Regions from separate parts of the Xenorhabdus sp. KJ12.1 genome, predicted to be linked through region 2. Evidence: predicted binding sites of a transcription regulator. Region 2 holds the regulator's gene; each other region holds the start of a gene.
The links. The regulator Fur, encoded in region 2, represses iron uptake genes when iron is present. The targets are predictions, from matches to a motif close to ATAATAATGAGAACNACTATCAA.
Positions count from the first base shown of each region.

Region 1 (7,628 bases), on a different contig from region 2:
ACACCGATAAACGATGCGCACAGGGTATTGATGGCAATACCGGCAAGCAGCAATTTTGACATATTGCCGTGGTTGTATTTATTGAGTGAAAATATCAGGAATGAAACCAGTAAACTGCCGATAAAAGCAGCAATGATATGGGCGTATAATGCAATACCCGCAGGTAAGGAAAGAGGCACAACAATAGTCAATGCCACCGTCAGTGCCGCCCCACTGCTTATCCCTAATAGCCCGGAATCTGCAAGCGGGTTGCGGAATAGCCCTTGCATGACAGCTCCAGACATAGCCAGTGCACTTCCAACCAGAATAGCCAGCAAAATGCGCGGGAGGCGAATATTTAACCAAATCTGCCAGTGTGGGTCCTCCAAAGAGGACTCCCACAGCGTTTTAAAAGAAAGAGGCAATGCCCCCATGTTGGCTGAGCTGATTGCCAGAATAAACAGCAATACAGTCAGTAACATCAAGCCAAGGCTGGGGGATTGAGAACGACTCATTGCACTTTCTCCGCAGCCTCACGGACTTTTTTCATGACAGCGGGTGTCTCGATACCGAATCCGAGCAGGCCCATTTCATCCACAACGACGACCTGTTTTTTCTTGCCAGCGGGCGTGAAACTTATTCCCGGAAGTTGCCACAGTTTATCCATTCCACCCAAAGTTTTTAGCCCATCGGTACTGATAAGCAGCAAGTCAGGTTGGCTGGCGATAACACCTTCCTGAGACAGAGGACGGTATCCATTGAATCCCTGCATGGCATTTTGAGCACCAATGGCGTGAATAATCTGATCTGCTGCCGTTTTCTGACCGGCAGCCATTGGCATGATCCCGCCGTGACTCATGACAAACATGACTTTTGTTGGGATCTCTGACGTGGTGATTGTAGCCAGCTGTTGCTGATATTGAGTGATCAGCTCTTCACCACGTTTTTCCTGTTTGACCGCCTTAGCGACGGTCTTAATTTTTTCAGGAACGGCTTCTAACGAGGCTTTGCTTGTCACTTTAATGACTTTTACACCGGAATCTTCGATTTGCTTGAGTGCCAGAGAAGGTTGAGCCAGTTCGCTTGCGAGCACCAGTGATGGACGCATAGACAGAACGCCTTCTGAGCTCAGCATGCGCATATATCCCACATCAGGAATTGAAAGTATTTCCTGAGGATTTTTGCTGGTACTGTCTCTGGCAACAACATGCTGCCCTTCACCCAGTGCAAAAACAATTTCAGACACATCACCACCGATTGTGACAATACGTTCAGCAGAGAACGCACTGGCAGAGATGGTAAGCATAAATGTTAGAAGCCACTTTTTCATGCTACACAATTTTCCTTTTCTGGTTGCAGTTTAGGCAGAGCGGCAACCTGATCACGCCATTGTGCCTGCTCAGGAGTACCTTCAGTACGCTGACCATACAATTGGGCAATTTGGTTACCTTCAGCATCAAACAACTCAAGGCTGGTGACGAAACCATCTGTTGTTGGTTTACGTGTGATCCAGCTTTCAGCGATAGCACTTTCAATCAGATGCAATGTGAAATTGCGATTAAAAATGTTAGCCCACTTCTGGGAAGAGTTTTCTTCCTGATAAGGCATCAAGCGCTCCAGTTTACCAGTAAAAATCTGGATACAACCGCGGTTGCCGACGAAGATCATAATTTCATTTTGATCTTTGTGTGCAACTTCAAGGATCTGAGTCAGAGCGGAGTTATCTACACGATAAGCCAGATCATCTTTGACAGCATTGAAGATTTGCTGACGGTTCAGATTATGACGGCTCATCATAATGAAGAACTGGTGAACGTCAGTCATTGCACGCCATTCTTCATCCAACTGCACTTTCAGCTGTTCAGTCATTTCTGCATATTCAGGGGCTTTTGCCGGTTGAACTTCCAGAGCAGGGTTTTCTTCTGTCTGGTATTTTTCAATCAGTGCTTCCCATGCAGCCATATCTGTATTAGAGGTGGTGTACACTTTGTGCAACGCATCACCCTGACGATCAAAGAACTGAACGCTGTGACGCAGACCGTTCTTTGCTGGTTCTACCAGATAGAAAACACTGCTCCAGTGATCGAAAAATACACGCAAATCAAGTTCACGTGGATTGAGGATCAAGCCAACATGTTCGCTGAACTTGGTATTTTCGTAACGACCAACCTGCTCATGAACTGCGAAGTCATTACGGGTAATGGCTTTGGTTTCACCAACAGTTGCCAGTTCTTGCAGCAGAGTAGGAGCATCAACGTTCAGACGTTTCGCGTCGATACCGACACGACTGTGCAGTAATTCTCCTTCACTGACATTAAGATAAGCCGCCAGATCGCGTGCATATTTGGCTTTATTATCTGCTTTTGCCTGTTGGTAACGTTCATAAAGTGACTGATTCACAGTTGCTAGCTCCTTAAAAAAATGGGGTATAGTTTAAAAATAGTACTTTTATTATTTACCATTGGTAGCTGATGAACAGCTTGGCATTACGGCCACTCTGTGGAGCACCCAATGTTGAGTAATATTGCTTATCAAAAGCGTTGCCGAGCACGACAGAAGTTGTGACACCTTTTAGCTGGTTTTCGCCGTGGTAGCTGATATAGAAATCATTGACGCCGTAGCCTGACTGTTGGGAAGCATTTTTCTTCCCATTTTTATCTTTAAAATTAGTCTGGCTAGTGAATTTGCCTACCCAGCCAATAGATACGCAGGTATCAGAAAGAGGGATATCTAATGTGCTGGTTACAGCGTCAGGGCTTAGAGCTTCAATAGATTTACCTGTTTGCTCATCTTTACCTGTGGTGCGGTTATAAGCCAGATCCCATGAAAACCAGTCAGTGCCATAATTCATTGAAACATCCCAGCCCCATATTTTGGCTTTAGGGATATTGATCGATTCTGTAAATTTTCCATTCACAGCGCGAGAAATATAGTCTTTTGCTTTTGTGTCAAAATAGCTGGCTTTAAATTTCAGTCTGTCGTTGGGGATCAATAAATCATCGAAACGCAATCCGAAGCCATATTCCTGAGTTTCATTGCTTTCAGGGCGCAAATTCGGATTAGGTTTCCAATTATTTCCAAAGAAATGCAGGGAATCATCATACATCTCTCCCATGGTCGGAGAACGGAATGCCTGAGAATAGGATGCAAACAGCATTGACCAATCTGTAGGAGTAATGCTGATAGCGCCTTTTGATGACCATTTATCCGCATTAATATCTTTATATTTATCGTTTGATGCCTTGTAATTGTCATAGCGTGTACCAACGACAACTGAAACAGGCAGATCACGAATGGTTATTTCATCCTGTAACCAGCCAGATGCGAAACGGATATCTGCTTTTGGAAAGCCATTGAGATTATCATTGCTTGGTATTTGCTTCTGTTTATAGATTTCACTACCGTAAGTAAATTGGTGCGCAGCAAAATTAATTGCGCTGAAATGCGAACGGTTTTCCAGTTTTATACCGTAAGTTTCTTGTCTGCGGCCTTCAAAACCCTTTTCTTTCGTTTTGGCATTGATAGTGATATCGGAATAATAAATATCATTTCTCAGGTTCAGCCACTCATACTCTGACGGATTAAGTCTATAAGTTAGCTGCACATCGCGTTGGGTTGTGGTTCGTTCAGTCTTCTCTGCAGCTTTGTAGGTTTGTGGATTTTTCGGTTCATGAGCTTTATTGCGGTAATAACGTAATTCACTACCAATTGATTGGTTATCATCAATTTTCCATGTGCCTTTTGCCATCATATTGCCGATGTTTTCATCATTTTGGCCTTTTACACCACCGCCATAGCGAATATTGCCAACATCGCGGGTACTGAAAGTAAACAGGCCATCAAGATTCTCAGTTTTGCCAAAGGCAGCAGCGCCAAGCCCCCAGCTGTGATCTCCCGTTCCCGCCCGGCTGAAAACACGAAAACCGCTATTTTGTCCTTCCTGTAAGAGGTCTGCTGCATCAACTGTCTGATAGGCAATCACGCCACCTAATGCACCACTGCCGTAGAGCAGGGCGGATGGGCCACGAACGATTTCAACCTGTTTAATCAGCGCCGGATCAAGAAAAACACCATTAATATGCCCGGTATCAGTTCCCTGACGAACACCGTCAACCAGCATTAAAACCCCTTTTTGGGAGTAACCACGCAGGCTGATATCTTGCCCATTAGCGCGCCCGTAATCAGCGGCATTAATCCCGGGGATTTTACGCAGTAAGTCGTTAGCATTACCTGCAACTTTGCTGCTGGCTGAATTCCCTTCAACAACTGTTACCATCATTGGAGCTTCAAAACTGTCACGCTGATTGCCTGTGGCATAAACCGTTATCGTATCTTTATGCTTACTTTTTTCGGCTGTGTCTTTTTTGTCAGTTGGAATGCTGGCTGCGTGAGCAGAAGACAACCCTGTTAAAATAACAATACTTAATGCAGACAATTTCAGGTTTGGTGGCTGAATCCGGGACATGCAAGTTATCTCCATGATTTAATGGTGTTTTAAAACATACGAGTGGTTTTAATCCCATGACATGAATATGCCTTATTTTCAGGATTATGATTAAGTCAAAATAAGATTTTGTTTAAGGTTGAACCACGATGTAATGTCAAAAGGATCTGCTGTTGCAAAGGGGTAATGTGGTAGTACGGGTAGTCAGTTAGTATTTTCATAGCCAATATGAACAATAATTATTCTAATATTGAGAATAATTATCGTTTCTATGATGATTAACTTCAAGCTATTTTTTTATATAAGGAAGAATGGGTAATCTAAGGGCTTTTTAACAGGTTATGGCTTCCATTATGAACAGAAGCCAAAAATAGATACTAAAGAAGAGGTATTCAGCAACTTTTTTTAGCTGCTTCGGCCAGTATATGAAGGAACTCTTCTGTATCCTGCCAGCTAAGGCATGGGTCAGTAATTGATTGTCCATAGGTCAGCGGTTCTCCCAACATGATTTTTTGGGAACCTTCGACTAAAAAACTTTCCGCCATAACACCAGCGATGGCTGTTGAACCAGAATTAATCTGCTGGCTGATATCTCTGGCGACATCCAGTTGCCGACGGTGGATTTTCTGGCAGTTACTGTGGCTGCAATCAATGACTAACCTTTCCGGTAAGCGGAATTCACGCAGTTTCTGACAGGTTGCAGTAATATCTTCAGCGTAGTAATTAGGTTTTTTTCCGCCACGCATGATAACGTGCCCGTAGGGATTTCCGCTGGTTTGGTAAATTGTCATCTGCCCGTCTTTATCCGGTGACAGGAACGTATGTCTGGCACTTGCTGCACGTATTGCATCAATCGCAATATGAGTATTGCCGTCAGTACCGTTTTTAAATCCGACAGGGCACGAGAGGGCGGAAGCCATTTCCCGATGGATTTGGCTTTCAGTTGTTCTTGCACCAATAGCGCCCCAGCTAATTAAATCCGCAATATACTGCCCGGTCACCATATCCAGAAATTCTGTCGCGGTAGGCATTCCCAATTCGTTGATATTTATTAATAAATTACGTGCAAGTGAGATCCCTTTATTGACCTGACAGGAACCGTCCAGCATAGGGTCTGAGATTAATCCTTTCCAGCCGACAACAGTCCGCGGTTTCTCGAAGTAGGTTCTCATTACGATTTCCAGACTATGCTGATATTTTTCACGCAATACTTGCAGGCGTGATGCATAATCAAGGGCAGCATCGGTATCGTGAATAGAGCAGGGACCGATAATAACCAGTAAACGTTGATCGTTACCGTTGAGAATGGCTTCAATGCGTTTTCGTGACAGCGTCACATTTTGGCGTATTTTTTCTGATATCGGATACTGTTCAGAAAGGGTTTTAGGTGTTATCAGCTTATCAATAGAGCGGGTTCGTAGCTCATCTGTTTTGTACATATACTTTCTCGAATTCTACTTCATTTTGAGGCGCAGTCTGACGTGATAGAAATTACAATAACTCAGCCTCCGATAAATTCAACAAAACATTAACGTCAATTTAAGCGAAACGCTTGTGTATGAAATTTTAATGATGCCTGAATTATGCTGATCCTTTGGGTCAGAACATACGCCGTTTCAATCCCATACTGTCAATAATCTTGGCTGAAATCTCTTCGACAGAATAATTGGTGGTATTTAAGTAATTAATCTTATTTTTACGAAATAGAGCTTCAACTTCAGCAAGTTCGATACGACATTGTCGTAATGAAGCATAACGGCTGTTTTCTCTGCGTTCTTCACGGATGGCAGCCAGCCTCTCAGGGTTTATCGTCAGGCCGAATAATTTGTGCTGAAACGGTTTAAGGTCAGCCGGCAATTGTAGGTTATCCATATCATCAGCAGTGAAAGGGTAATTTGCTGCCTGAATACCGAACTGCATGGCAAGATAAAGGCTGGTGGGAGTTTTTCCACAGCGTGAAACACCCAGAATAATGACTTGTGCCTGATCGAGGTTACGCAGTGAAATGCCATCATCGTGTGCCAGAGCATAATCAATGGCTGCAATACGGGCATCATATTGACTCAGATTTTTTTTAGATAAACCGTGTGTACGGTGTAACTCTGGTTTTGGTTCCAGCCCGATTTCCTGCTGCAACGGTGCGACGAGAGTCTGGACAATATCCAGACAAAAGCCGTCACTGCGGGTAATGATATTTTTAACCTCGCTAGAAATTATGGAATAAAAAACCAGTGGTCTGATATTTGTTGCCTGATAAAGATTATTTATCTGGTTTCTGATTTCTTCGGCTCTTATTTTGCTGGTGACGAAAGGTAAGGTATAAGACGTCATCGTAATCGGAAATTGAGATAATACAGCATGGCCGAGGACTTCTGCTGTAATTGCGGTACCGTCGGAGATGAAAAAGACACTACGCTCCAGTGGCTCATTTTCTTGATTCTGCGGGAATGGGATCTCTATCATTGTATTTTCTTTTATTATTGGGTAGATGGATATATTAAAATATTGGCTGAATCGTTTTTATTGCAAATAATAACTACAGATAGCGTTTTGGATTATACCTGTAAAAAAATAATATTGCTGGGTTGATCGATTCACCTTTCCATATATAGCAATACATTGTGCTAGGCTATTTCCTGCTGTAAAGAGCAGCACTAATTTTCCGATTTGTACCTCCGAATGTAAAAAGGATAGTTTCAATGTCCAATAATGGCCTCACCCCATGTAATGTACTTTGGTATAACCAACTAGGCATGAATGATGTTAATCGGGTCGGTGGTAAAAACGCCTCGCTTGGTGAAATGATCACCAATCTGGCCGACCTTGGTGTATCTGTTCCCAATGGTTTTGCTACAACAGCACAGGCATTTAATGATTTTTTGGAACAAAGTGGTGTTAATCAGCGTATTTATCAATTATTGGATGAAATAGATGTTGATGATGTCAATCAATTAGCTAAGGCTGGTGCACAGATCCGTCAGTGGGTGATTGATACGCCATTTACAGCACAACTGGAAAAAGATATCCGGGAAGCTTACTTGCAATTGTCTGAAGGAGAGCCTGATGCCTCTTTCGCTGTCCGTTCCTCCGCAACGGCTGAAGACATGCCGGATGCCTCTTTTGCAGGGCAGCAGGAAACTTTCCTGAATGTACAGGGTATTGATGCGGTGATGGTTGCCATTAAACATGTCTTCGCATCTCTCTT
Region 1 covers NZ_CAWNQH010000001.1:113,922-121,549, reverse strand. The annotation lists gene AACS92_RS00530 (FecCD family ABC transporter permease) at 1-494, opposite strand, end outside; gene AACS92_RS00525 (heme/hemin ABC transporter substrate-binding protein) at 491-1,309, opposite strand; gene AACS92_RS00520 (hemin-degrading factor) at 1,306-2,379, opposite strand; gene AACS92_RS00515 (TonB-dependent hemoglobin/transferrin/lactoferrin family receptor) at 2,435-4,444, opposite strand; gene AACS92_RS00510 (3-deoxy-7-phosphoheptulonate synthase) at 4,816-5,862, opposite strand; gene ppsR (posphoenolpyruvate synthetase regulatory kinase/phosphorylase PpsR) at 6,023-6,886, opposite strand; gene ppsA (phosphoenolpyruvate synthase) at 7,123-7,628, shown strand, end outside.
Region 1: AACS92_RS00515 (TonB-dependent hemoglobin/transferrin/lactoferrin family receptor) is a predicted target of Fur. The motif match lies at 4,668-4,690, and genes of this name have one in related genera.

Region 2 (7,628 bases):
GGGCATTGTCAGCAAAAATTCAATCTTACTGGTTGAGTTTATTCTCGAAAAATCTCGCTCTGGCATGTCACGCAATGATGCCATCATTCAGGCAGGGAAAGAGCGCGTCAGGCCGATCATCATGACAACAATTGCCATGATTGCCGGCATGATCCCTCTGGTTCTGACCAGTGGTGCGGATACCAATTTCCGTGCTCCTATGGCTATCGCCGTCATTGGCGGGTTACTCAGCTCAACTTTACTCAGTTTGTTGTTTGTGCCCGTTATTTATAGCTATATGGATGATTTTAAAAAATATATCATTCCACGTCTCAGGAAATTGTCATCGGTAACAAAAGACGATCTTAATTATCACTGATATGAATCGATCTGATTCTGTACCCAGCCTTTGGAGGAATATAAGGTGAAAAAACAGACCGAAAAACAGCGGGAAAAACGTAAGCATATTCTTGATGCAGCCATCTCCTGTTTTATCGAAAAAGGATTTCATGCAACATCGACAGCAGAAATTTGTAAAACGGCTGGTATGAGTCCCGGAAACCTGTTTCATTATTACCCGACCAAAAATGCCATTATTGAAGCTATTGCAGAAGAAGATAGCCATGACTACGATGAGATTCTGGCTGCCTGTTATGATGAAAATTCAGTGACCGTGACTATCGAAAAGTTGTTAGCAAAGCTGGTAGAGCTCTATAACGAACCCGGCTATGCCCGGCTAAGTATCGAAATTATTGCTGAGGCCAGCCGGAATCCGGCTATTAATAAGATATTTACCGAAAATGAGAAAAAAGTCCGCGAACATTTAACCCGGCTAATCAGCAAAGGCATTGAAAATGGGGAAATTGATAAACAAATTAATGCTGAACAGGCCGCTTCCTGGCTGATGATCACCGTTGATGGTTCCATCGGCAGGCAAATCATGGAACCTGATTTTACATGGCAGCAAAATCTTGATTCTTTTACCTATATGATACGAAAGGTTTTTATGCCGTAATCCCCGTATCCATGTACTGATTAAGGAAATGACCTTAATCAGTACAAATGGTTCCTTTTCTGCTTTATCTGTTTCACGATACTTTATTAACCACTATTGTTATACCCAATCCTGATAATCTCTCCTATCAACCAGTAGCGACACGCGCCCAGCTAAGGTATCATTGCCGGCTATATTATTGGTACACGCCCTTTATCAATTGAATTTATGGCAAAAGAACAAACTGATCGCACCACACTGGATTTGTTCGCAGATGAACGCAGGCCTGGGCGACCTAAAACAAGTCCGCTGTCCAGAGATGAACAGCTTAGGATCAATAAACGTAATCAGCTACGCCGGGATAAAGTCAAAGGACTTCGCCGGGTGGAGCTAAAACTTAATGAAGATGCTGTCGATGCACTGAATCATCTGGCAAAACAGCGCAATATCAGCCGCAGTGAATTGATTGAACAGATGTTGCTGGCTCAGTTAGCAACAGAAAATAACCTTACCAATTAACGGCTTTAATTCAACAGCGTGATACGGCGCTACCACACAAATCTGACAGACTTGTCACTGATGTTTGGTCAAAATAAAGTTTTTTCGTTTATTAAAACTGATATTTTTCTCCTGCTGATTTCAGCGTGACGTGTATAGCTTAACTACACATAAAACAAGAGGTTAATCCACTTTATGGCAATAATAGGTATATTCTTCGGCAGCGACACTGGCAACACAGAGAACATTGCCAAAATGATCCAAGAAAAACTGGGCGGTGCTGATGTTGCGGAAGTCCACGATATTGCCAAAAGCAGCAAAGAAGATCTTGAAGCTTTCGATATCCTGCTGCTAGGCATTCCAACCTGGTATTACGGCGAAACCCAATGTGACTGGGATGACTTTCTCCCGACACTGGAAGAAATCAATTTTGAAGGAAAATTGGTTGCCTTGTTCGGCTGCGGTGATCAGGAAGATTATGCAGAGTATTTCTGTGATGCTATGGGCACCATTCGCGATGTCATCGAACCTCGTGGTGCAATTATCGTTGGTCACTGGCCAATCGAAGGGTATCACCATGAAAAATCAAAAGGAATGGCAGACGATAAACACTTCATTGGTCTCACCATTGATGAAGATCGCCAGCCAGAACTGACTGATGAACGTGTTGAAACTTGGGTAAAACAGATCACGGCTGAAATGAGCCTGTCAGAAATCCTTGGCGCATAAAATTGTTCTGGCGTCTGATAGACATAAGAAACGTCTTTTGCACAGGATAATTCCTGAATAATGTGTCATGATAACGCGATAGGCATGGTTTTCATTTTCAATATCCATGCCTATAATCTACAACGTGAAACTAAATCATGATTCTCTCACAATAACACCCATAACTTATGGATTTTGAGTCGCATCACGATGGCAAGGGTACTCATCCTCCGGAACATAGAACACTATGTGACAGAAATAAATGAGTACAGCCAACAAAAAGGCGATTTGAAAAACGATGGGTATGTATTGTTAAGTTCACTAAACTCAAGCTACAGGACTGAATCCGCATGACCGACAACAATAAAGCATTGAAAAATGCTGGACTTAAAGTAACACTTCCTCGCCTGAAAATTCTGGAAGTGCTACAGGACCCAGAATGCCATCATGTCAGTGCGGAGGATCTCTACAAAAAACTGATTGATATCGGTGAAGAGATTGGCCTCGCCACTGTCTATCGCGTGTTGAACCAGTTCGATGATGCCGGCATTGTTACACGCCACAATTTTGAAGGCGGTAAATCGGTTTTCGAACTCACTCAACAACATCACCATGACCATCTAATTTGTCTCGACTGCGGTAAAGTGATTGAATTCAGCGATGAATCCATTGAAGAACGTCAGAAAGATATCGCAACACGTTATGGAATCAAGCTGTCAAATCATAGTCTATACCTGTATGGTCACTGCACTACAGGCGATTGTCGCAAAGACGGTTCGTTACATGATGAGAAAGCACGATAAGGAGTCAGCATTTACTGCTACTTCTAGTGTCTGACCCTGTCAGAGAAGCTACTGCCGATTAGCTAAGACTAATCGGCAGGTTGCTTTTGAATATCCTATTAAAGGGCAGCTTTAAGATTACTCAGAGAATACCTCTTCCACCCGGCTGAAACGCTTGCCGTCAGTGCTGACAGAACGTATTTTCACATGACCATTAACATGAGGCCGCTGTCTGTCATCATAAGCTTCCCATGTTTTTCCATCATCTAATGAATACTGAATAGTCAGACCCGGCAAGGCGATATTCGCTTCCAGTATCCCGGAGACAATTTTTGCACCGGGTATCGGCAGACGATACGGAATATGAGCTTTATCCAGTTTAGCCATTTCGCGCTGTCCCATCAGATTAGCAAAATGCAGCCAATCCTTATTAAGCTTATCGGTGTCTACATACCGTGTAATTCCGCCTTTATATTCCCTTCCTTGCTGGTAATTCTGCTCCCACTCAGCCTGATGCCATGCCCGTTCCGCCAACGGTAATAAGCGCGGATAAATCATATATTCCATCTGCTCATCAGTGCGCACAGTCTCACTCCATGACTGCCCTGACAGCCCATATGCTCCCGGCCAACGTTTACCGCTGTTTGCATTAAAATGGTCTCCGTTGATATCCACTGAAGTTTCAGCGTTTTGTGGCATATTATTGGGTGCAAAACTGAAGATTTTCGCTTCATCATTAAAACGGGAGGCCCAGTAGTAGCCCCGCTCTTTCGGATTGACCTCGTAGGGCATATCCAGATAAACATAATCAGGACTGGAAATAATGACCTGATAGCCTTTATTAGCCCAGTCATTAACAGAATCCGCACCGCCCCAATAAAGCGTATCCCAGAAGTTGACCGCAACATGTCGTGTAGCAAAGTCTTTTGCTGATTTCGCATGTTTCAGTCCGTCCTGCCATGATTGCATCGTATCAATGCCATGTTTATTAACGATTTTACTGACTTCAACCGCAAAATAACTGGACAGTTCATCAACATCTTTGATAATGCCCTCCGCAATCATTTTTTGACAAGCCTGAGATTTTGCCCACGGCTTATCTTCAATTTTCTTATTGATGATCCCTTTACCCGGCTCAATCGGGCCATCTTTATCCTGATATCCCGCGCCCAGACGAATATTTTTCGCTTCATCGCCCCCATAGTGCCATGTTGTCAGTAGTGAGCCGGCTTCTTTATGCATCTCGGCAATTTCACTGATAACTTTGTCAATAAAACGTTTGGAAGAGTCCATACATGGATTCAGATAACTATGGCGATCATAAAACTGTACAGATGTTGTATTTGAGGTATCTGTCGGATCGAGCAGACGATACTCATTAGCTGCCTGTTCTTTTCCTTCTGCCATCAGTTTCTTATAACGGGCTTCCATTGACACCACCGCTGCACGGGCATGAGCCGGAATATCAATCTCCGGGATCACCTCTATCTGACGGGCTTTAGCATATTCCAGAATATCAATGTAATCCTGACGACTGAAGTAACCACTTCCCATATTATTACTATCCGGCCCTGAGCCTAACTGTGGTAGCAGGCACTTTGTCTCACTTAAATCATGGCAGCGTTTACTGCCGATTTCTGTTAGCTCCGGTAAACCGGGAATTTCCAGACGCCAGCCTTCATCATCACTTAAATGGAAATGGAATTTATTCAGCTTATAAGCAGCCATTTGATCCAGCAGACGCAATACAGCTTCTTTACTATGGAAATTACGCCCGACATCAAGGAACGTGCCACGATACTCAAATCGGGGTGCATCTTGTGCGGTTAATGTGGCAATTTTCGGTACACCATCAGCCGGGATCAGGGAAAACAGCGATTGCAGGCCGTAAAACACGCCGGACTGATCAAAAGCAACTATATGTGCTCCCTTGGGGGTGATATCCAGCGAATAAGCACCTTTCACCCGCCAATCACCCGCAAATTTGTCAGCATTAATTTGCGTTGTAATCAGGTAACCGTTATCGGTTAATTTAATCTTGTGAGCCGCAAAACGATCCCGAATCACCCTGACTGATTGGCCGCTCAATCCTCCCAGTTCCAGTTTTACTCCACGGGACAAATTGACATCCTGTGAGTGGATCGTCACCTTTTTAGGTGTCGGAATAATCTTCCCACGCAATTTATCTTCACTAATTAACACCATCTGACGATTTTTCTCAAAACGGTTTTCAGGTGTCATCAGGACATTATGATCCGTTGTGGTGCGTTTCCACTGTTCTGCCTGAAAAGGAGATAAAAATGCACTCAGATCTTCAGTATCCGTATTTACCAATACTTTAGGAATGGCATCACCGGATGTGGCATACCAGCGCGGCATAAAATCAGTGCTATAAATCTGCCAGTATTCTCCAATAATTGGCAGTATGATTTTTTCATTCGCTCTGATGCCCCTGAATTTTTCAGTCGGTTCCAGCCTATGCAAATCCCCTGTGATGTGAGTGATTTTATATTGCTCATGATCAATTCTGAGGATTTGGCGGATACTGTGAAAATAGAGTGACCAATCCGCAGAATCAATATTCTGATCACCATTAGTCAATATGATATTAACCCGATTACAAGCTGCCCAGTCTGCACCTAAAATGGCGCAATTAGTCCCATGTGCTCCGGCCTGATTGTCTACGATACTGAAATTCACATTTAATTTGCTGAGTGAATCCACTACCTGCTGTGATGTCATTTCCGTACGAATGTTTTCTGCACAAGCACCCGCAGTGAACCCTGCCGCTATGAGAAATGCTGCCAAAGTATGTAATTTAATGCTTTTCATTAATAATGACCTCGTCCGAGTTTATTTTTTCGCCCAGAACAAAAGGCTGTTTCTGACATATTAAAATGCGTTTAAACAACATGTTATGAACAACATCATTTAAGCAATATGGCTTCAATAACACGATTTAAATGACATAGCATCAACACAAAATAACCCTACACAACATGTGACTATAAGGCAATTTTTAATCTTGGTAGAAGGGCTTAATTTTCATTACGATTCTTTTGTATATAAAAAAAGTGATGAAAATCATACTTAATCTTTCTTTGGGGCCGTGCATTTTTAATATTCATCACGTGTGGAACGTATCCATGCACAAACGTACAAGACAAATATGATGCCGTTAATTAAATATATTGTTCACATAACAACGTATGGAAAATGACTTAAAATGTTTGATACAAAAATTGCTTTCATAGTGCGGGATGACTTACAGACCTGGCAAAAACTTAATGTGGTTGCATTCCTCGCAACAGGCGTTGCTTCATCTGCATCGGAGATTATAGGTACCCCCTATATCGACTCTTCTGGCCATAAATATGGAAGCATATGTGGTCAACCTATGCTTATTTTTGATGCTGATATTAATGCACTTCAACGTGTTCATAAGAAAGGCTTGGAGCGATCTCTCCTTCTAGTTCCTTACGTCTATACAATGTTTTCAACAGGTCACGATGCCGCGAACCGAGAAGTTTTTTTAGCCGAAGATGCGGATAACATGAATTTAGTCGGCCTCGCTGTGCATGGTCCAAAGAAATCGGTAGATAAAGCAATAAAAGGATTATCTCTTCACAAATGATTCAATTTTGATTGAATAGCGGTCTATTTCAAGCTTATAAAAATTTAAAATTTATTTAGAGAGATTGTATGGAAATATTTCTTTATACCCTTGGTGTAATGTATAGCCCCGGCCCTGTTAACTTTATGGGTATGAATTCTGGTTTAACCGGTCAATTTAAAAAAACGATTGGCTTTTTTATTGGGGTAGGCTGTGCAATGCTTACATTATTTATATTTTTAGGGTATGCAGGAGAAGCTATTATCTCTCATAAACATCTCCCCTATATTTCATTACTTGGATCCTTATATACATTTTATCTTTCATTTAAAATGGCAACATCTAATATACAGTTAGATAAGAGAGAGATAATAGCTACACCTGATAAAAATCTTACATTTTGGAATGGTTTTTTAATTCAAGCATTAAATCCCAAAGGTGTACTTGTCGTCTTACCTGTCACTACGATTATGTTTCCTGCTGCTCATATTACAGGATCAATGATATTTTTAGTATCGGTACTGATTTCAATTGGTGGAGCTGGTGCACCAGGGCTTTATTCATTTTTTGGTGAAATTATTGGTAAACAGATAAAAAATACTTCATGGCTTAATCATCTAAATAAAGTAATGGGCGCTATGCTGGCTATTGTTGCCATTTTTATGGCTTATGATTTTTTTGCTGGCATTAACTTAATATAAGACGTGTTAGTTATTTCCTCCATCTTTAAATAATACGAAAAATAGATTTCATCTTTCGGTATTACTAAAATATTCGACTTATAATTATTTATTTTATATTTGAAGGTGGAGGCTCTCCGTCATATCGTTTTTATTAGCATATAAATTTTTTATGGTGATTATTTCTGTTTATATTTCTCCAGTGTGCTGGTGTTAAACCAAACGCTTTTGTGAAATGTCTTGCCATATGGCTTTGATCGAAAAAGCCTGCTATCAACGCAGCATCAGTAATAGAATCTCCAACCATTAAGCAGGATTTTACTATATCTAATCTGCGCATTGTCATATAACGATGAGGGCTTGTTCCGAATAAT
Region 2 covers NZ_CAWNQH010000068.1:12,036-19,663, forward strand. The annotation lists gene AACS92_RS10305 (efflux RND transporter permease subunit) at 1-358, shown strand, start outside; gene AACS92_RS10310 (TetR/AcrR family transcriptional regulator) at 404-994, shown strand; gene ybfE (LexA regulated protein) at 1,202-1,492, shown strand; gene fldA (flavodoxin FldA) at 1,667-2,200, shown strand; gene fur (ferric iron uptake transcriptional regulator) at 2,530-2,982, shown strand; gene AACS92_RS10330 (beta-N-acetylhexosaminidase) at 3,100-5,793, opposite strand; gene AACS92_RS10335 (DUF2000 domain-containing protein) at 6,188-6,595, shown strand; gene AACS92_RS10340 (LysE family translocator) at 6,664-7,275, shown strand; gene AACS92_RS10345 (AraC family transcriptional regulator) at 7,409-7,628, opposite strand, start outside.

Region 3 (7,628 bases), on a different contig from region 2:
AGCAACATTCGAGAGAATGCATGACTATCTGTCACGTCCCTGAACAGTTCTGTATTTTTTGATTATGCTTACCAAGCCGCCTTGCGGCGGCGTGCATATGAACTATATGTGCCTTATGGCATATACATTAAGGCATCATTATGGATTGCTTTTCTTCCAATAATTTTTCCACAACGCCGGGATCAGCCAAAGTGGAAGTATCACCTAAGTTGCCAGTATCACCGGAAGCAATTTTGCGTAAAATACGCCGCATAATTTTTCCTGAACGTGTTTTTGGCAGAGAATCAGTCCAGTGCAGGATGTCCGGAGTCGCAATTGGGCCGATTTCTTTGCGAACCCAGCTTCTGACTTCTGCATACAAATCAGGAGAAGGTTCTTCACCATGAATTAATGTGACATAAGCATAAATTGCCTGCCCTTTAATACGGTGTGGTATCCCGACAACAGCCGCTTCCGCAATTTTGGGATGAGCAACCAACGCAGATTCAATTTCTGCAGTTCCCAATCGGTGGCCTGAAATATTCAGCACATCATCAACACGACCAGTAATCCAGTAATAACCATCTTCATCTCGTCTGGCACCATCGCCACTGAAATAAACGCCTTTGAAGGTAGAAAAATAGGTTTGCTCAAAACGGTCATGATCACCAAACAATGTACGAGCTTGCCCCGGCCATGAATCGGTAATGACAAGATTACCTTCACTCTCGCCGCTTAAGGTTTCTCCGGTATTATCGACTATTGCCGGGCTTACGCCGAAGAATGGCAGTGTGGCTGATCCAGCTTTGAGGTCGGTTGCTCCGGGCAACGGCGTGATCATGAATCCACCTGTTTCTGTTTGCCACCATGTATCGACGATAGGGCATTTACTGTTGCCTATTTTCTTGTAGTACCATTCCCAGGCTTCTGGGTTGATGGGTTCCCCCACTGAACCCATGATGCGTAATGATGTGCGTTTGGTGCCTTCAATAGCTTTATCCCCTTCTGCCATTAACGCTCGAATGGCGGTTGGTGCGGTATAGAGGATATTGACCTGATGTTTATCTACAACCTGACAGAGACGATTCACATCGGGATAGTTTGGTACTCCTTCAAACATTAAGGTTGTTGCACCACAGGAGAGCGGACCATAAAGCAAGTAACTATGGCCGGTTACCCAGCCTACATCAGCTGTGCACCAGTAAACTTCGCCGGGACGGTAATCAAACGTATATTTGAATGTCAAAGATGCATAGACCAGATAACCACCGGAGGTATGTAGAACACCTTTAGGCTTACCTGTTGAACCGGATGTATAAAGAATAAACAACGGATCTTCGGCATTCATTTCTTCAGCAGGGCAATCTGAACTAGCCTCTTTGGTTAATTCATGCCACCAGAGATCGCGTCCGGTATGCCAGTTTGTTGCATTATCAGTACGTTTGAAGACGACAACATTAGTCACATTTGTCACAGCAGGATTGCTTAGTGCTTCATCGACATTTTTTTTCAGCGGAACAACTCGGCCAGCTCGTAAACCTTCATTGGCTGTGATGATTAACTTCGCATTTGAATCGATAATTCGACCGGAAATTGCATCAGGAGAAAAGCCGCCGAAAATTACGGAGTGAATCGCGCCAACCCGGGCACAAGCCAGCATGGCGACAGCGGCTTCTGGCACCATTGGCATATAAATAGCGACAACATCGCCTTTTTTGACTCCGAGTTTTTTCAAGACATTGGCGAACTGGCAGACATCGTGGTATAGCTCCTGATATGTAACATGTCTGGATTCAGCCGGTTTGTCTCCTTCCCAGATAATGGCAGTCTGATGGCCTCGCTCCTGTAAATGGCGGTCAAGGCAGTTAGCACTTAGGTTAAGTGTGCCATCTTCAAACCAGCGGATACTGATATGCCCGGGGTCGAAAGAGGTATTTTTCACTTTTGTATAAGGTTTTATCCAATCGACAATTTTACCTTTTTCTCCCCAGAACCCCTCAGGATCCTGTAGTGAGCGTTGGTATTCTTGCAGATATTGTTGTTTGTTTATCAGGGCTGTTTCTGCGATGTCAGCAGGAATAGGGTGCTTAATTATTTGAGTCATATTTTTATCTCCTTGCAATTGTTAATACTATGTCAAAACAAGGTTAACTAAAGTGTAAGAAGAATTTTTGTTTCTTTTTTGCGCGGAAGATCACGCAATAGAGATAATGAATGTTATGAAGGGAACATTTAATGCGGTGTATTTATATAAAATATACCGTTATTCATAATCTCATTTTTGGAAAAATTAACTAACTGTTGGATTCTATTTGGTTATTTATTCTTATTTATAGATTAAATACAAAAGGAAAGGAAACCACAGTGACAATATGGAATTGATAATCATTTTCATTACCGTTTGATTCACTATAATAATCCTGTTGCTTACAAGGTGTGATCTTCATCCCCCAATAAATAAAGGGTGTATGTATTTTAAACAACTGGAGATTTAATATGAGTCATTCATTACCTTCCTTGCCTTATTCTTATGATGCACTGGAACCTCATTTTGATGAACAAACGATGCTTATTCATCATACTAAACACCATCAAACCTACGTTGCAAATACCAATACCGCACTGGAAAATTTCCCTGAACTCGCTGGTCTGGACATTGATGATCTGGTTCAGCAGCTTGACAGAATCCCGGCTGATAAACGTACTTTTATGCGTAATAACGCAGGAGGTCATTCAAATCACAGCATGTTCTGGAAAGGGCTAAAATTAGATACGACGTTATCCGGTGCTTTAAAAGCAGCAATAGAACGGGATTTTGGCAGCATTGATGCTTTCAAAACAAAATTCGAACAGGCAGCAGCTACCCGTTTTGGTTCTGGCTGGGCTTGGCTGGTACTGAAAGAAGACGGAAAACTTGATGTTGTTTCTACTGCAAATCAGGATAGCCCGTTGATGGGAGAAGAAATTTCCGGTACTTCCGGTTATCCCATTTTAGGGTTAGATGTATGGGAACATGCTTACTACCTTAAATATCAAAATCGCCGCCCTGATTATATTAAGGCATTTTGGCATGTCGTAAATTGGGATGAAGCAGCAAGGCGTTACGAAGAAAAAATTAAATAACAGCTATTATCTTCATCTTTCAAAAAGTGCTGATCATAACCGTGGTCAGCATTTTTATTGGCCATAATTTTCGCTATCATTCGATTTTTTCTTGTTTCGCGATTAAAGGCACATAATGAAAAAGAACGCTGTCATAACGATTACAACCCTTATAGTATCCTCCTTACTAATGTCTGGCTGTGCGCAGCCCAAAACAAGTGCCGAACGTAATGCCAAGCATTTTGTTTATGCTTCTAATGATGATTTTGACCCCAATTTCAGAACTAAAATCTACGATAGTATCGAGCTTTCAATACCGTTTTTTGAGCAATTCTGGCAGTTTGGTAAAAAAGACAGAGAAGCAGGTGTATCCCCCGAAGAGGCGCAGCAACGAGTAATTTATTTAAAAGGTGATGAATTCATGAATTCAATTCGGAGAACATCGCATTTTGAGGGTAAAGTTTATGAGAGCAGCGAAGGCCCTTCAATAAAATGGCGTAAGGCAATGTCCGAAGCTATATCTGCTACTTATATGGATGGTTATGAAGGTCGGAACTAACCGATTGTTTTACTGACTGTCTGTTCATTATGTGTTTATTGAGGAGAAATGGAAATGTATTACCCACAGATATATAGAGGAAAAATAATCTCCTCCGAGAAATTGGGTTCCTCTGCAATCAATAAACTGCTGGTAAATGGCAGTTTACAGCTTACTTCTCTGGGACTGGAAGGTGATGAACAGGCAGAAGCCCGCTTTCATGGCGGGCCAGATCGTGCACTTTGCCATTATCCGATGGAACATTATCTATTTTGGAAAAGGCAATTCCCTGAATTAATGGAGTTATTTGTACCCCCGCTCTTTGGTGAAAATATATCAACGGAAGGGATGACAGAAGAGAGCGTTTATATCGGAGACATTTTCCAGTGGGGAGAGACAATTATTCAGGTAACTCAGCCTCGTTCGCCTTGTTATAAACTTAATATCATTACCGGTATTGAGAATTTTGCTGCCATCATGCAAGACAGAGGCTATTGCGGCTGGTTATACCGTGTGATCTCTTCAGGTGTAACCTGTGCGGGTGAACCAATAAAGCTTCTCAGTCGGAATAGTGATGTTTCTGTGAAAGAAGCCATTTCCATTGCTTTTCATAGCCCATTTGATGAAGAACAATATCGTCGTTTAATGGGAGCTGCCGGGCTATCTGCCAGCTGGAATCTCACGATGCAGAAGCGGATATTACTTGGAAAAATAGAGAGTTTTAGTCACCGCTTATTTGGAAAATAAGTAAATTTTCTATTTTTAAACAGGTATTCAATCGCTTGTTACTTAAGCCATGTATATATGCCAAAGGGTCAGCGTTAATAACCCTTTGGCATGTAACTGCTATTACGGATGGGTAATAAACCCAATTGCTTCATAAACCTTATTCAGGGTTTCCTGAGCACGAGCCTGTGCTTTTGCTGCACCTTCTGCCATGACTTGGTTAAGCAGAGCTTCATCATTACGGAAATGGTGATAACGTTCCTGCAAGTCAGCCAGCATTTCACACACTGCGTCTGCAACCGCACCTTTCAGGTGGCCGTACATTTTTCCTTCGAACTCTGCTTCCAATTCAGGGATGGTTTTGCCTGTTACACCTGACAGAATGTCCAGTAAGTTGGAAACACCCGGTTTGTTTTCCAAATCATAGCGGACACGAGGTGGCTCTTCAGAATCGGTGACTGCACGTTTGATTTTCTTGGCAACAGATTTCGGGTCTTCCAATAGAGCAATGACATTATTGCGGTTATCATCAGACTTAGACATTTTTTTGCTCGGCTCTTGTAATGACATGACACGAGCGCCTTCTTTCGGAATGAAAGGTTCCGGGATCGTGAAAATCTCACCGTAAAGAGCATTAAAACGTTGTGCCAAATCACGAGTCAATTCAAGGTGCTGTTTCTGATCAATACCTACAGGGATCTGATTAGCCTGATAAAGCAAAATGTCAGCAGCCATCAGGACAGGATAGTTAAACAGACCCGCGTTAATATTTTCCGGGAAACGGGCGGACTTATCCTTAAACTGTGTCATGCGGCTGAGTTCGCCGAAATAGGTATAACAATTCAGTGCCCAGGCTAGCTGGTTATGCTGAGGTACGTGTGATTGGACGAAAATAGTGCTTTTCTTTGGATCGATACCACAGGCAAGGTAAAGTGCCAGCGTATCCAGCGTACGTTTTTTCAGTTCTTCAGGATCCTGACGTACGGTAATGGTGTGCTGGTTAACAATACAATAGATGCAATCATATTCATCCTGCATCTGAACCCACTGACGTAACGCTCCCATGTAGTTACCGATGGTCAATTCACCGGAGGGTTGTGCGCCGCTGAATACAATAGGTTTCTGTTTCGTTGCTGTGGGTTCGTTCATTTTATTACGCTTCCTGTAAGTTCAAAGTTGGTAATCCAATTGTTGGTAGTAAATCCGGAAAATTGTCTAGTACATAATCCGGGTGGTTTAATGCTATTGATTCCCCATAGTTATATCCATAGGTTAAGCCAACACAAGGGCAGCCTGCCGCCTGTGCAGCCAAAATATCATTACGGGAATCACCAACAAAAAGCAATTCATCTTTATTTAAACCAAACATGCCCATTGTCAGAAACAGTGGTGCAGGGTGCGGTTTTTTCTGTTTAACATCGTCTCCTCCCAGTACCAGTGAAAAGTATTGACTGATACCAAGAGATTCCAGCAATGGTGCAATAAAAGGTGTCGGCTTATTAGTAATAATCGCCATCGGCAGGTTATGTTTTGCCAGCTCAGCCAGTGTTTCTTTGACATGAGGAAACAGTTTGCTACCCGTCGTGACGGTAGTTTCATAGAATTTATCGAACAGACTGCGGACTTCACTGAACAGTTCAGGGGAAAACTCTCCGACAGCCCATTTCAGGGCACGTTCAACCATGATGTCCGCGCCATTACCCACCCACACAGCAACGCGTTCTTTGCCTGCTGCGGGCAGAGCTTTGGTGAGTAAGGCCTGATCCAGAGCATCTGCCAGCCCACTGGCGCTGTCTACCAGCGTTCCATCCAGATCGAATGCAATGGCCTGAATTGCTTGTGCTACATTTTTTTTCATCATGTTGCCTGTCGTTATGCCACTGTTGATAACTCACTGCGCATTTCATCAATGACTGCTTTATAGTCAGGCTGACTGAAAATAGCAGAGCCTGCAACGAACATATCTGCACCAGCCTGAGCTGCCGCAGCGATGTTGTTGGCTTTGATACCACCATCAATTTCGAGACGGATATCATAGCCGCTTTCATCGATAATTTTACGGACATGACGCAATTTATGTAGGGTTTCCGGAATGAACGACTGGCCGCCGAAACCGGGGTTAACTGACATCAATAAAATAACGTCGAGTTTATCCAGTACATAATCCAGATAGCTGAGAGGTGTTGCCGGATTGAATACCAGACCAGCTTTACAGCCATGATCTTTAATCAGCTGTAGTGTCCGGTGAATATGTTCACTCGCTTCGGGATGGAAAGTGATATAGGTTGCACCGGCCTTAGCAAAATCGGGGATAATGCGATCTACAGGCTTCACCATCAGATGAACATCAATGGGAGCGGTAATACCATAATCGCGCAGTGCCTGGCAGACCATCGGGCCAATTGTCAGGTTTGGTACGTAATGGTTATCCATAACGTCAAAATGCACAACATCAGCACCGGCAGCCAGCACCTTTGCGGTATCTTCACCCAGACGGGCGAAATCTGCAGATAGAATGGATGGGGCAATCAGAAAATCTTTCTTCATTATTCTCTTCTCCAATTCATTGTTTATCCCCGTTATTTCAGGGGCAGGAAACCTCAATCACTTCTGGCAGTATAACGCCAAAAGTTCATCAACTTTACAGCGGGCAAGAATATTTCTACTTATTGTCCGGCGGGCTTTAACAATGTAAAGGGAAGCATGATGATACCATTCACGTGTCATTGGCGTGTCATGGTTGGATATGAGCACCGGAATACCATGTTGAGACGAAAGATTATAGGCAAGCCACGCCAGATTTTCTTGGTCTGTCAGGTTAAAACTATTTGTATGGTAGGCTGTAAAATTTGCGGTTGCTGAAAGAGGAGCATAGGGCGGGTCGCAGTAAACCACTGAGCCTTTTGGGACATTAGTTAATGCGACTTCATAATGCTGACAGATAAAAGTAGCCTTCTTAGATTTTTCAGCGAACCAATACAGCTCATCTTCCGGAAAATAAGGTTTTTTATAGCGTCCGAAAGGAACATTAAACTCGCCGCGTAAATTATAGCGACACAGACCGTTATAGCAGTGACGGTTAAGATACAGAAACAACACGCTGCGATGGAATGGATCTTTGCTTTTGTTGAACTCTTCTCTCAGGCGATAGAAGGTTTCAGACGTATTGTATGCTGGTGAAAATAAGGGACGGACATGATCAATAAACTCATCCGCACGAAATTTTACCGTATCGTACAGATTAATCAGATCACTATTGATATCTGATAAGAGATAAGAATCA
Region 3 covers NZ_CAWNQH010000066.1:63,308-70,935, reverse strand. The annotation lists gene acs (acetate--CoA ligase) at 128-2,083, opposite strand; gene sodA (superoxide dismutase [Mn]) at 2,476-3,102, shown strand; gene AACS92_RS09895 (Exc2 family lipoprotein) at 3,218-3,640, shown strand; gene yiiM (6-hydroxyaminopurine reductase) at 3,695-4,366, shown strand; gene trpS (tryptophan--tRNA ligase) at 4,469-5,494, opposite strand; gene AACS92_RS09880 (phosphoglycolate phosphatase) at 5,499-6,203, opposite strand; gene rpe (ribulose-phosphate 3-epimerase) at 6,218-6,892, opposite strand; gene dam (adenine-specific DNA-methyltransferase) at 6,950-7,628, opposite strand, start outside.
Region 3: sodA (superoxide dismutase [Mn]) is a predicted target of Fur. The motif match lies at 2,358-2,380, and genes of this name have one in related genera.

Region 4 (7,628 bases), on a different contig from region 2:
CAATCTGCGGCTCCTGCGGCATGATGGTCAACCGCGTACCAAAGTTGGCCTGTAAGACTTTTCTGCGCGACTACCAGCACGGGCTGAAAGTGGAAGCCTTAGGGAATTTCCCCATAGAGCGGGATTTGGTGGTGGATATGACTCACTTTATCGAAAGTCTGGAAGCCATCAAGCCCTACATTATCGGTAATGACCGTAAACCTTCTGATGGCCCGAATGTGCAAACTCCGGCACAGATGGCGAAGTATCATCAGTTCTCCGGTTGTATCAACTGTGGCCTATGCTACGCAGCCTGCCCTCAGTTCGGCCTGAATCCTGAGTTTATCGGCCCTGCTGCCGTCACGCTGGCACACCGCTATAACCTTGATAACCGTGATCATGGTAAGAAAGAGCGTATGTCACAAATCAACAGCGATAATGGTGTCTGGTCCTGTACTTTTGTCGGTTATTGTTCTGAAGTTTGCCCGAAACATGTCGATCCGGCAGGAGCAATTCAGCAAAGCAAGGCAGAAAGTGCAAAAGATTTCATTATCTCCATGCTGAAACCACAATAAGGGAGGTGAAAGTCATGACAACAAAACGTAAGCCTTATACCCGTGGCATGGAGCCTACTTGGTGGCAAAAATTAGGTTTTTATCGTTTCTATATGCTGCGTGAAGGCACTTCTGTTCCTACTGTCTGGTTCAGTATTTTGGTGCTTTATGGGCTGTTTGCCCTGAAAGCCGGCCCTGAAAGCTGGGGTGGTTTTGTCTCTTTTCTACAAAACCCACTGGTATTGCTGATCAATATCATCACCTTGCTGGCAGCATTATTACATACCAAAACCTGGTTTGAACTGGCGCCCAAGGCACTCAATATCATTGTCAAAAATGAAAAAATGGCACCGGGGCCCATTATCAAATTATTGTGGACTTTCACTATTATTGCGACTGCCGTGATCCTTGGCATAGCGCTAATCTGACCCCAAGGAGGATCTGATGAATCAAGTACCAAAACGTTCCGATGAACCTATTTTCTGGGGATTGTTTGGCGCTGGCGGTATGTGGAGTGCTATTGTCGGGCCAGTCATTGTCCTGCTATTAGGCATTTTACTGCCATTAGGATTGGCACCGGAGGCGCTCTCTTACGAACGTATTCTGACTTTCTGCCAGAGCTTTATTGGGCGTGTTTTTTTATTGCTGATGGTAAGTCTGCCACTCTGGTGCGGATTACACCGCATACATCATGCTATGCATGATCTGAAAATTCATGTTCCTGCCGGTAAATGGGTGTTTTATGGCTCAGCCGCAATTCTGACTGTTGTGGCTCTGATTGGTGTTTTTACGCTGTAGTTAAACATATATCGCTAAAAGATGAGCCTGCGACTAAACCGCAGGCTTTTTACTAAGCGTTATATCTCGTTTCTTAGAACTTATAAGAAACCGTCGCTTTATAAGCTCGGCCTTTCTCTTCTTGGCCTTTATAGGTATTCAAATAGTAAGACTGTTCGTTGTAACGCTTGTCGAAGATATTATCGATACCAAACTGGAGTTCTGCGTTTTGAAATACGCCTGAGGTCGGTGCCCAGGAAATATGCATATCACTAACGCCAAAGCCCGCTTTATGAATATTTACAACCTTGCCATCATCTGTCCCATTCGCATTTGTTGAGCGGACAAATCGGGAATTCCAGCCAAGTTCAATATCAGTTTTATCAAATAGATAGCTTCCACCAACAGTGAAAGAATCACCAATGGACGGGGTAAACTCTAATCTTGAGTCAAACAACGCGCTACCCTGAACAATTTTGTTATTTGCTTTGGCGTAAGTCGCTCTCAAAGACCAGTTATCCAGTTTATATTTAGTCGCTAGTTCAAACCCTTCCAGTCTGGATTTAGGGATATTATTAAGCGAACTTTTTGCTAACGTGGTAGCCAGATTTTTGAAATTGGTCTGGAATACTTTACCAGTCACAGTAAATGAGTCATTTTCAGCAAAAACAGACGGATAAGTACCACCAATACCCGTTTCCAGATTGTAACCCGTTGTTGCTTTTAAGTTAGCATTGTGGTTACTCGGGCCCATGCCGATCTCTTTACCCAACGGACCTCTGAAGAGTTCAGTATAATTAGCAAACAATGTCGTTGATGCGCCCAGTTCGTATTTCAGACCCAACGCTTTTGAGAAATGAGCATAGGTTCTTTCAAAAGGCTCACTCTTTTTATTAATAGTATTGTATTTATAATGATCCCATCTTACGCCAGGAATGAAATGGAAATCAGCAAACTGAATATCATCCTCTAAATAAACAGAAGACGATTTTCCTGTTTCTACCACTTTGTTATATGTATTTCTTGCTGCCTCTGTATACGCCATTCTGGTATCGAAATACTCATAGCCATAAGTGAAAGCATGGGCCAGCTGATAAGTATCAAAACTAGAAACGTTACGCGCTCTAATACCCTGAGTTTCGGTAATCGTGTCAAAGCCTTTGCCCGGACCACCGACTTCCTTCATATGATTGAAATTTTGTTCTGTGTGATAAGCAGAGATTTTCAGATCAATGAGGTCATTACCAACCGGTACATATCGGTAAGCAATATTATAAGCCTCACGCTCTGAAGCGTATTTCCCTTTTCTCCCTTTATTCACATCAGGACCAAAGTTCAATCTGAAATTAGTGTCTGCATCATTCTGATAATGTTCTTTTGAGACATTGATATACTGCTCATCAGTCAGATTGAATTTAGCTTTTAATAAATAGTTGATCAGCTTCCCATCAGTAGGAATGGATTCTTGCCCGGCTTTATCTCTGCCCGTTTTAGCATCACTCATATTGCGATGGTTAAAATAGCCCAATAAATCTACAGCACCAATTCTTCCATAAGCGGCCAAAGACTTCTGAAATTCAGAGCCATTACTGACATAGCTTAATTTTCCTTTTGCGCCAAATAAGCGCCCCGGTGCTAATAAATCACCAGCATCAACAGTTTCAAATTTTAATGAACCAACTAATGCTCCGGTATCATAGGTAATACTGTTCGTACCCACATTGATATCAATTTGCTTCAGCATTTCAGGATCAATACCGTAGCTTCCTGCATGGTGAAAGTGATAGCCTTCCTGTCTTGCGCCATCAATCGTCACATTGATAAATTGGTCATCCATACCACGGATTTTAAAGCGCTGCCCTAAAGCGCTAGGGTGCCCGGCTTGTACGCCCGGCACATTTTTTAATACTTCACCGACACTTTGCGCTTGTCTAACTTTAATTTCGTTGCGACTGACTTTTCCACTGTCCTGTTCTGAACTGTTACCCGCAATAACAACAAGTGTATCGCCTGTTGAGGCTGATTTTCTGGTTGATTCTTCGGTATGTGCCACTGCGTTAGTAGAAATAGCGATGGTCAACATAGATGCTGACATCAAAGGAACACACAAACCACTTTTAGCCATGCTTGCGTAAATTTTGGTAGTTTTAGACATTTATTTTTTAGTTAAAATATTATTGAGAAGCATTATTATTTACATTCATAAAAGAAATGTAAATAACATTAAGTGATTATCGTCATATTTTACTATTTGGGTTAGGTGGGAAGGTGCCATCCAACATAGCGATACTAAGAAGAGGCTGATTTCACAAAAGCAGATTTACTAGAGGGGTATAAATTTAGAATCAATTTATACCCCTTTGATTTTTCAAATAATCAGGCTATTCAATGTTCGCCAGAATGCTTTCTGCATCCTGATAATCACCTTCCTGAGCACGGAAGGTGATTATCCCTGAGCGATGTGCATTGATCTGTACTTCCATTTTCATGGCTTCCATGATGGCAATCACATCACCTTCACTGACTTGCTCTCCCTCCTGTACTAGCCACGAATGCAGGATACCGGATATGGGGGCTTTTACCTGATGAGGGTCTTCCGGTATTTGTTGGACTACTGGCGAAGAAGGTTGTGGCTCACCAACAGGCACTAAAGGTGTTAATCCTGCCAATAAATCCGCTGGCAATCCCATTTCATGCCGACGACCATCAATCTCAATAAATGTACGGATAATGCATTTGCTTTCAGCCAGATCCTGACGGGGTAAAGCGGCCAGTTGATTGGCAAATTCTGTCTCAATCCAACGGGTATGGACGTTGAAAGTATTCTCTGATACAAAATCAGGGTGTTCAATCACCGCCTGATGAAAAGGCAAAACTGATGCTACGCCACTTATTTTAAATTCTCGTAAGGCCCGACGCGCACGGGCAAGAGCCTGTGCACGCGTTGCTCCTGTGACAATCAGTTTTGCCATCAACGAATCAAAGGTTGTCGGAATGACAGAGCCATTGTTTACGCCTGAATCTAAACGAATACCGGGGCCAGAAGGTGGGGTAAATTCGGTAAGAGCGCCAGATGCAGGCAAAAAGCCTTTTCCGGCATCTTCCGCATTGATACGAAACTCAAACGAATGCCCACGAGCAATAGGGATTTCCTGAATGCTTAATGGGTAGCCTTCTGCGATCCTCAACTGCTCAATAACTAAATCAATCCCGGTTGTTTCTTCCGTCACAGGATGTTCAACCTGTAAACGGGTATTCACTTCCAGAAAGGAGAGTGTTCCATCAACACTCAGCAAAAATTCAACAGTTCCTGCTCCGACATAATTAGCTTCTGCACAAATCGCTTTTGCCGACTGATGAATGCGCTCCCGGTGTTGCTGACTCAAAAAAGGTGCCGGGGCTTCTTCTATCAGTTTCTGATTCCGACGCTGCAAGGAGCAGTCACGGGTTCCCAACACAACCACATTTCCGTGTTTATCTGCGATTATTTGTGCCTCGATATGGCGGGGCTTATCCAGAAACTGTTCAATAAAACATTCGCCACGGCCAAATGCAGCTGTCGCCTCACGTACCGCAGAGTGATACAACTCCTCAACTTCATCATGACGCCATGCTACTTTTAACCCACGGCCCCCGCCGCCAAATGCAGCTTTAATCGCTATCGGTAAACCATGCTTTTCAGCAAAAGTGATAACTTCCTGCGCATTTTTAACCGGCTCTGTCGTTCCCATGACTAACGGTGCTCCAACTTTCTGAGCAATTTGGCGGGCTTTAACTTTATTCCCCAACTCATCAATCGTATCGGGTTCCGGGCCAATCCAAATTAAACCGGCTTCAATAACAGCGCGGGCAAATTCAGCCCGTTCAGATAAAAAACCATAGCCGGGATGTACCATCGTAGCCTGCGCTTGCTTTGCAATATCCAACAAACGAGGAATATTGAGATAGGTTTCTGCCGGGCTATTCCCTGCCAGTGAATAGGCTTCATCCGCCAGTTGCACATGCAATGCGTTGACATCTGTATCAGCATAAACAGCAATAGTCCGTATGCCATAATCACGACAGGCACGGATAATACGAACGGCAATTTCCCCACGATTGGCGATTAAGACTTTTTTTGGGTTTTTATTAATACTGTGCACGGTGGTATTCATTGCAGCTCTTCACTCCCCTGAATGTCATGAAACTGATTAATGGGATTAAATCTAATTTTGGCATTGATCGGAATCTGACCAGCAAGATCAAGATGATAATCAGCCACCGAAGCAATAACGGGGTATCCACCTGTCACGGGATGATCCGCCAGAAAGAGAACGGGTTGCCCGCTGGCGGGAATTTGTATCGCACCAAAACTGGTTCCTTCGCTTGGCAGCTCTTCATTCTTAATTCGAGACAACGGGCAATCGCCCTTTAATCTCAAACCAATCCGGTTCGATTGTGGCGTAACCTGCCAGATTTGATTTCGTAATAACTCGACGGATTCCTGAGTGAACCAGTCAGTTCTGGGTCCGAAAAATATATCCAGTACAACAATCTCATCTTTATTGGGCATCACGAATTCTAGGGTTTCTAAAACAGACACCGCTGAGCAATGCGAAGTCCCACCTATCGCTAAATTATCACCCGCCTTTAACGGAGCAGGGCCAATATTAGACAAAGTGTCAAATGAACAGCTCGATAGCACCTCCGAAACAATAAAACCACCTCTGGCTGCCAAGTAAGAGCGCATTCCTTCATGTGGGATACCCAATATAATTTCATCACCATCATTTAAATCAATGGGTTGATAAGTGCTGATGTGAAGCCGCTTTCCTTGTGGGGTTTTGATTTTAATCGGACATAAAGCGCCTGTTACTGAAATGACCATTTGCCCACGGGCAATGGCTTGAAATCCTCCCTGCGTAATCTCCAGACAGGCTTGATCAGAAGGGTTACCAACTATGCGATTTGCACTGCGTAAAGCACTTTTATCCATCGCACCTGATGCAGATATTCCCAGCCCTGATTTACCCAGACGCCCTAAATCCTGAAATAGTGTCTGTAATCCTGCGGACTTAATTTCTAAAATACTGGCGTTATCAACCGGAACAAACGAATCAAGAACGGGAGTTGCAGGTAAACTGACTGTCACTGTGGAGTGTTCTACGTTACGGAATCGGATACGATAACCGGGCTGCAATAACGCAGGCTCAATCCGGGATAAATCCCATATTCGTTCGGATGTCGTACCAATAAGTTGCCATCCTCCGGGACTTGCCTGCGGGTAAATGCCACTAAATTCTCCCGCCAGAGCAACTGAACCTGCCGGAATACGGGTTCTGGGCATTTTACGACGGGGAATATTCCAGGAGATGGCTTCAGATATCATGTAGGCAAATCCGGGCGCAAACCCGGTAAATGCAACGATATATTCATTATCCGTATGTTGTTGGATAACATCCCGTACCGAGATTCCGAGTATTTCCGCAACTTCCTCTAAATCTTCTCCATTGTAGCGCACCGGAATTTCAATCTGTTTTCCTTGTATATGTGAGGATTTTTGCAGATCCCGCCGTTGAATTTCTGCCACCAATTGCTCGGCTGAAATCGTCAGAGGGTGAAAGCAGATCATCACCGTTCTCGCTGCTGGGATTATCTCTTCAATTCCTGAGATTGGTTCAGCATTTAGAGAATCAAATAACGCCAGAGTTTCAGGCAAGTCACTAAGCTCAACCATGATGGTATGAAAATTAACAGGTAAAAAACGCACAGTTATCTCCTGACAATATCGACCATTCTGATTAAGAATGAATAAATGAGCGGACAGTAATTCCTGCCTGCTGCAAAATGGCTTTTACTTGTTTAGCCATTTCCAGCGCACCGAAACTATCTCCATGCACACAAATAGAATCCGCCTGAATGGGGGTAAATTTGCCATCAATGGATTCTACTCCACCTTCTGTCACTAGCTGCAACATACGCTGTGCAACAAGAGTGGCATCATGTAATACAGCGCCGGTTTCACGGCGTGAAACCAATTCTCCTTTTGCTGTATAAGCACGATCAGCAAAGGCTTCCGCAATGGTTCTCAGACCTTTTTCCTGCGCTAGTCTCAGAATATTTGAACCAGCCAACCCCACTAAGGCAAGGCTGGAATCTACGGCCAAAATACCGTCAATGACTGCAAGTGCCTGACGTTCATCATTAGCTATCGTGTTATAGAGTGCGCCATGTGGCTTTACATAATTAACCGCCGTTCCTATAGAGGCAGCAAGCCCTTGCAGAGCACCGATCTGATAAATGACATCCGCGGTGAGTTCGTGACTGGCGAGATCCATA
Region 4 covers NZ_CAWNQH010000002.1:1,342-8,969, reverse strand. The annotation lists gene AACS92_RS01315 (succinate dehydrogenase/fumarate reductase iron-sulfur subunit) at 1-554, shown strand, start outside; gene frdC (fumarate reductase subunit FrdC) at 569-961, shown strand; gene frdD (fumarate reductase subunit FrdD) at 975-1,331, shown strand; gene AACS92_RS01300 (TonB-dependent receptor domain-containing protein) at 1,405-3,465, opposite strand; gene AACS92_RS01295 (ATP-binding protein) at 3,692-5,464, opposite strand; gene AACS92_RS01290 (5-oxoprolinase subunit B/C family protein) at 5,461-7,059, opposite strand; gene AACS92_RS01285 (LamB/YcsF family protein) at 7,091-7,628, opposite strand, start outside.
Region 4: AACS92_RS01300 (TonB-dependent receptor domain-containing protein) is a predicted target of Fur. The motif match lies at 3,482-3,504, and genes of this name have one in related genera.